2 regions of the Nocardioides perillae genome follow, and region 1 is predicted to be linked to the other one. Evidence: riboswitches for the same ligand, from Rfam matches in the RefSeq annotation. Region 1 holds a riboswitch; the other holds the start of a gene.
What was found. A riboswitch is a leader RNA that binds a small molecule or an ion and turns the genes downstream of it on or off. The one in region 1 is predicted to bind thiamine pyrophosphate.
Positions count from the first base shown of each region.

Region 2: another riboswitch for thiamine pyrophosphate. It lies ahead of BJ989_RS00755 (thiamine ABC transporter substrate-binding protein); the one in region 1 lies ahead of BJ989_RS15385 (thiamine phosphate synthase).

Region 1 is NZ_JACCAC010000001.1:3,271,450-3,274,646, reverse strand. It holds gene BJ989_RS15400 (PLDc N-terminal domain-containing protein) at 1-341, opposite strand, end outside; gene BJ989_RS18905 (helix-turn-helix domain-containing protein) at 387-698, opposite strand; gene BJ989_RS15390 (DUF2975 domain-containing protein) at 699-1,178, opposite strand; TPP riboswitch at 1,284-1,395, shown strand; gene BJ989_RS15385 (thiamine phosphate synthase) at 1,445-2,035, shown strand; gene BJ989_RS15380 (FAD-dependent oxidoreductase) at 2,035-3,081, shown strand; gene thiS (sulfur carrier protein ThiS) at 3,078-3,197, shown strand, end outside.
Region 2 is NZ_JACCAC010000001.1:155,652-158,848, reverse strand. It holds gene BJ989_RS00765 (MBL fold metallo-hydrolase) at 1-624, shown strand, start outside; gene BJ989_RS00760 (GNAT family N-acetyltransferase) at 597-1,067, opposite strand; TPP riboswitch at 1,102-1,210, shown strand; gene BJ989_RS00755 (thiamine ABC transporter substrate-binding protein) at 1,201-2,298, shown strand; gene BJ989_RS00750 (ABC transporter permease) at 2,303-3,197, shown strand, end outside.

The DNA.
Region 1 (3,197 bases):
CGCTGCTCGGCCGCGCGCCGGCGCTGCTCCTCGGCGCGCTCGCGCACCCGGCGCAGGAAGGCCTCGTCGGCTGCGGGGTCGCTGGCCGCCATCCGGCCCGGGCGGTCGTACTCCGGGAAGGCCGGTTGCGAGCGCTCCCCGCGGCGGGGGCGGTCACGCACCGGGCGCCCGAAGGCCAGCCACACCACCGACCCGACGAAGGGGAAGAGCAGCACGGCGAGCAGCCAGCCCCAGCGGGGCAGCAGCCGCACGTCGTCGTCGCGGCTGGTCAGCACGCCGACCAGGCAGAAGATCCAGAGTGCCAGGACCAGTGGTCCCACCACGATGGCCAGACGTGCCACGGCGACCCCCGTCGTCGGGCGCCCCGACGGCGCCGTCAGCGCAACCTAGCGCCTCGCGGGCCCTCGCGGGGGCCTCGTGCGCCGTGCGTCGCGCCCAGGGTGGTGCTCGCCCGGGGCGTCCTCGTCGTCCTCCTCGTCGCGCTCCTCGTCCTCGTCGGGCACCCACTCGAGCAGGTCGCCGGGCTGGCAGCCGAGCACGCGGCACATCGACTCCAGGGTGGAGAAGCGCACCGCCTTGGCGCGGCCGTTCTTGAGCACCGCCACGTTGGCCGGGGTGAGGCCCACGGCCTCGGCGAACTCGCCGACCCCCATCTTGCGGCGGGCGAGCTCGACGTCGATGCGCACCACGATCGCCACTCAGATCACCGCGTCGAGGTCGGTGCGCAGCGAGGTCGCCTGCACGAGCAGCGCGCGCATGACCACCATCAGCAGCGCGAGGACGCCGGCGGCGGTGAGCACGACCAGCAGCAGCAGCGGTGCGCCGGGGTCGTCGGCGGTGGAGCCGACCCACAGGAAGAGTCCGGTGAGCAGCGCGCACCCCGCGAAGACCGCGACGACGATCCCGTCGACCCACCGGAAGGCCGCGGGGCTGAAGATGCGGTCGGCCTGCACCATCCCGAGCAGCCGCCAGGTGCAGACGATGACGACCTGGACGCAGGCCAGCCCCAGGACGAGGACCGCGAGCAGGACCCACCGCTCCGCGCCGACCGACGGGTCCTGCTCGGCCTCGTAGGCCAGCTGACCGGGGATCGAGAAGGTCTGCAGGAGCAGCAGCAGCCCGAAGGCGACGACGAGCAGGAGGCGGAGGGGCAGCACGGCCCGACGGGCGAGGTCCATGGCGGGAGCATGCGGGTTGATCTATCGAATGTCAATATTCCTCGATCGAGTGTCGGTGGACGCGTGCGTCGGTACGACGCTCGAGCCGGTAGTGCTACGGTCGTCGTCGTCCACCACGGGAGCTCGCGGCAGCGGGCTGAGAGGGAGCTGGAGCCGCTCCGACCGTCGAACCTGATCCGGGTAGTGCCGGCGAAGGAAGCGGAGGCGCTGTGCTGTCCCACCCCGTCCTGTCCCGGCCCACCCCGGGCCCGGCTGCTGTCCCGCGGTTGACCTTGCTCGTCGACGCCGCCGACGACCTCGCGCTGCTCCCGGACCTCGCGGCGGCGGGCGTCGACGGCTTCCAGGTGCGTGCCAAGGCGGTCACGGACGCCGAGCTGCTCTGCCTCGCACGTCTGGTGATCGGCGCGGTCGCGCCGCTCGGGGCGTCCGTCACCGTGTGCGACCGCGTCGACGTCGCGCTCGCCTCCGGCGCTGACGGCGTGCACGTCGGCGCCGACGACCTCCCCGTCGCCGAGGTCCGCGCGCTCGCGGACGCGGTACGCCCTGGGCTGCTGGTCGGGGCCACGTGCCGCGACCGGGCGGGGGTCGTGCGGGCAGCGGCCGCTGGCGCGTCCTACGCCGGGATCGGGCCGGTCCGCGCCAGCGACTCGAAGGCCGGGTTGCCCGAGCCTCTGGGCGTGGCGGCCGTCGCCGCGGCCGCCGGGGTGCTGCCGCTGGTCGCGGTCGGCGGCCTCGACGCCGCCACGGCCCGGGCGACGCGGGCGGCCGGGGCGCAGGGTGTGGCGGTCATCGGCGCGGTCTGGCGAGATCCCGACCCGGTGGGTGCAGCGGAGGTGCTCGTCGCGGCGGTCGGCTGATGCCGCGCGTGCGGGTGCGCGGGGCCGGCATCGTCGGGCTCGCCTGCGCCGACGAGCTGGCCCGCCGCGGCCACGAGGTCGAGGTCGTCGATGCCCGGCCCGGCAGTGGGGCGAGCCGCGCGGCCGCGGGGATGCTGAGCCCGTCCAGCGAGGTCTGGCACGGCGAGGAGGTGCTGCTCGGCCTCGGGGCCGAGAGCCGGGCCGCGTGGCCGGCCTGGGCGGCCCGGCTCGGTGTGCCGCTGCACACCGGCGGGGTGCTGCTGGTCGGCCTGGACGCCGGGGACCTGTCCCAGGTCGAGCGGCAGGCGGCGCTGCTGACCCGCCTCGGCGCCGCCGCGGAGCCGTTGGGCGGGCGCGAGCTGCGCCGGCTCGAGCCCGGCCTGGGCCGGGTGACGGGCGGCGCCCTGCTGCGCGACGACGCCGCGGTCGACCCGAGAGCGGTCGTGGCGGCGCTCCACGAGCGCGTCGAGGTGCACGCCGACCCTGGCCCGGGACCGTGCGACGTCGAGGTCTGGGCGACCGGGGCCTGGTTGCCGCGGCCGTGGCGACACCTGGTGCGCGGCGTGCGGGGCGAGGTCGTGCGGCTGCGGTGCGGTGACCCGCCCTGCCGGACGGTGCGCGGGTGGGTGGCCGGCGCGCCGACGTACGTCGTGCCCCGTCCGGGCTCGCCCGGCACCGCCGTGGAGGTCGTCGTCGGCGCGACCAGCGAAGAGCACGACGGCCCGCCGGTGCCGACCCTCGGCGGTGTGCACCGGTTGCTCGACGGCGCCCGACTGCTGCTGCCCGGCCTCGACCGCGCCGAGGTCGTCGAGGTCCTCGCCCGAGACCGGCCCGCCACCGCCGACGGCCTGCCGCTCGTCGGGCCGGCTCCGCAGGGTCGGCCCGACGGCACCGGGCCGGGGTCAGGTGCCCGTCACCTGCTGGCCGCGGGCCACCACCGCCACGGGGTGCTGCTCGCCCCGCTCACCGCCCGCCTGATCGCGGACCTCGTCGACGACCCGGCCGCCGACCCCCACCCCGCCCTGGACCCGAGGAGGACCTCGTGAAGATCACGCTGAACGGCGAGCCGACGGAGCTCGCCGGCCCCACCACCCTCGCTGCGCTGCTCGACGAGCGCATCGACGCGCCGCGCGAGGGCACCGCCGTCGCGGTCGACGGGGCC
Region 2 (3,197 bases), 3.1 Mb from region 1:
GCCCGCGCCTGGGGCATGGTGCTCGGCGACGAGGAGCCCGACGAGGCCCTCTTCTCCTACCCCGACGACTGGCTCGACGGGGACCACACCGTCGCGGTCGGTTCGCGCACGATCGACGCCGTCGCGACCCCCGGGCATACCCAGGGCCACTTCGTCTTCGCCGACCGCGCGGCGGGCCTGCTCTTCGCGGGCGACCACGTGCTGCCCCACATCACGCCGTCGATCGGCTTCGAGCCGGTGCCGGCCGAGCTGCCCCTGGGCGACTACCTCGCCTCGCTCACGAAGGTCCGCGGGCTGCCCGACGCCCGGCTGCTGCCGGCGCACGGCCCGGTCGTCGCCAGCGCCCACGCGCGCGTCGACGAGCTGCTGGCCCACCACGAGGAGCGCCTCGCCCGGTGCGCCGCGGCGGTGCGCGGCGGGGCGGCCACGGCGCTCGAGGTCGCCCGGGTGCTGCCGTGGACGAGCAGGGACACGGCGTACGCCGACCTCGGCGTCTTCGACAGCGCCCTCGCGGTGATGGAGACCCAGGCGCACCTGCGCCTGCTCGTCGCCCGCGGCGAGGCGACGGCCGAGACCGACGCGGAGGGCGCGGTGGGCTACGCGCTGGTGCCCGCGGCCGGCTGAGCGGGCCGGCGCATCGGCAGGTGGCCGATGCCGTCCTCGAGGAACTCCGGTCCGGTGACCTCGAAGCCGAAGCCGGCGTACCAGTCGGCGAGCGGCGACTGCGCGTCGAGCCGCACCTCGCGCTGCTCGAGGCCCTCGAGCGCGGTCCGCAGCAGCAGGTCGGCGAGGCCCTGCCCGCGCGCCGAGCGGTCGAGCAGCACCCGCCCGACGCGGGCGTGGTCGCCCTCGTCGAGCACCCGCGCGTAGCCGACGAGGCCGCCGTCGCGCTCCAGCAGCAGGTGCCGCGTCGAGGGCTCGAGGTCGCGGCCGTCGAGGTCGGGGTAGGGGCACTCCTGCTCGACGACGAAGACGTCCTGGCGCAGCCGCCACACGGCGTACGCCGTGCGTGCGTCGAGGTCGTCGAAGCCGACGTCGCGGACGGTCGGGCCGGGGGTCGGGGTCACGGCGCACACCCTACGAGCGCAGGGCTACGCTGGGCGGCACAGACAGGGGAGCACGCGCGAGCGTGCTGAGAGTGCGGACCAGCCGCAGACCCTCCGAACCTGCTCCGGCTAGCACCGGCGAAGGGAGTCCACGATGCGCCTGCCCGCGCGCGCCCGCACCACGACCACGCTCACCAGCGGACTGCTGACCGCAGCCCTGCTCAGCGCCTGCACCCTCACCGGAGGGGGCGGTGACGAGGCGGCGCCCGCCTCCGACCCGACCGGCTCCGCCGGCCGACCGACCGGCGAGGTGGTGCTCGTGACCCACGAGTCCTTCGCGCTGCCCGAGGAGCTCGTCGCCGACTTCGAGGCCGAGAGCGGCCTGCAGCTGACCCAGCGCGCGAGCGGCGACGCCGGCACGCTGACCAACCGGCTGGTGCTGACCAAGGACAGCCCCACCGGCGACCTCGCCTTCGGCGTCGACAACACCTTCGCCTCCCGAGCCCTGGAAGAGGGCGTCTTCGCCGAGTCCTCCGTCGCGCTGCCGCCGGGCGCCGAGGCCTACGCACTGGAGGAGGGCGGCGACCGGTTGCTGCCCGTCGACAACGGCAACGTCTGCGTCAACGTCGACACCGCGTGGTTCGAGCGCGAGGGCCTCGAGCCGCCGCAGACGCTCGACGACCTCGTCGACCCGCGCTACCGCGACCTGCTGGTCACCCCGGGCGCGCCCACCAGCTCGCCCGGCCTGGCCTTCCTGCTGAGCACGGTGGCCGAGTACGGCGACGACTGGCCGGACTACTGGCGCGACCTCGTCGACAACGGCGCCGAGGTCGTGCCGGGCTGGTCGGACGCCTACTACGTCGACTTCACCGCGGGCGGCGGCGACGGCGCACGCCCGATCGTCGTGTCCTACGACTCCTCCCCGGCCTTCACCCTCGACGGCCGGGGCGGCACGACCACCGCGGCCCTGCTCGACACCTGCTTCCTGCAGGTCGAGTACGCCGGGGTGCTCGAGGGCGCCGACAACCCCGCCGGCGCCGAGGTCGTGCTCGAGTGGCTGCTCTCGCCCGAGGTGCAGGCCGCGCTGCCGGAGTCGATGTACGTCTTCCCGGTGCGCGACGACGTCGAGCTGCCCGCCGACTGGGCGCGCTTCGCGGAGCGCCCGGAGACCCCCTACGAGGTGGACCCGGCGGAGGTCGCGGAGAACCGCGACGACTGGCTGCGCACGTGGACGGACGTCGTCACCGGGTGACCCCGTGACGGGGCAGGGCGCGGCGGGCCGGCTCCTCGGCCTCGCCGCGCTCGCGGTGGTGCCGGTGGCGGTGCTGGGGGTCTTCTTCCTGCTGCCCGTCGCGGGCATGCTCGACCGCGGCTTCCGTCCCGACGGGGCCTGGGACCTCGGCGGCGTGCTCGACGTGCTCGCCCGCCCGCGCACCCGGCGGGTGCTGTGGTTCACCCTCTGGTCGGCCGCGGCAGGCACGGCGCTGGCGCTGGCGCTGGGCCTGCCGGCGGCGTACGCCCTGCACCGGTTGCGCTTCCCCGGCGTGCGGGCGCTGCGGGCCGGGGTGCTCGTGCCGTTCGTGCTGCCGACCGTGGTGGTCGGCGTGGCCTTCCGCCAGCTGCTCGGCGAGGCCGGGCCGCTCGGCGGGCTGGGGCTCGACGGCACGCCGGTCGCGATCGTGGCGGCGCTCGCGTTCTTCAACGTCTCGGTGGTCGTGCGGGCCGTCGGCGCGGCGTGGGAGGGGCTCGACCCGCGGCCGGCCGAGGCGGCGGCCGCGCTGGGCGCGACGCCGTGGCAGGTGCTGCGCACCGTCACGCTGCCCGCGCTGCGGCCCGCGGTGGTCGCCGCCGGCAGCGTGGTCTTCCTCTTCTGCGCGACCGCCTTCGGCGTCGTGCTGACGCTCGGCGGCCTGCGCTACGCGACCGTCGAGACCGAGGTCTACCTCCTGACGACCAACCTGCTCGACCTGCAGGCCGCGGCCGCGCTGTCGGTGCTGCAGCTGCTCGTCGTGAGCGTGCTGCTGGTGCTCGCCCAACGGCTGCGGTCGGGGGTGCCGGCCAGCGGTCAGCGCCAGCTCGCCCGCCCCCGGCGACCGCGCCCGGCCGACGCGCCGGCGCTGGTGGTCACCGGGCTCGTGGTGGTGCTGGTCG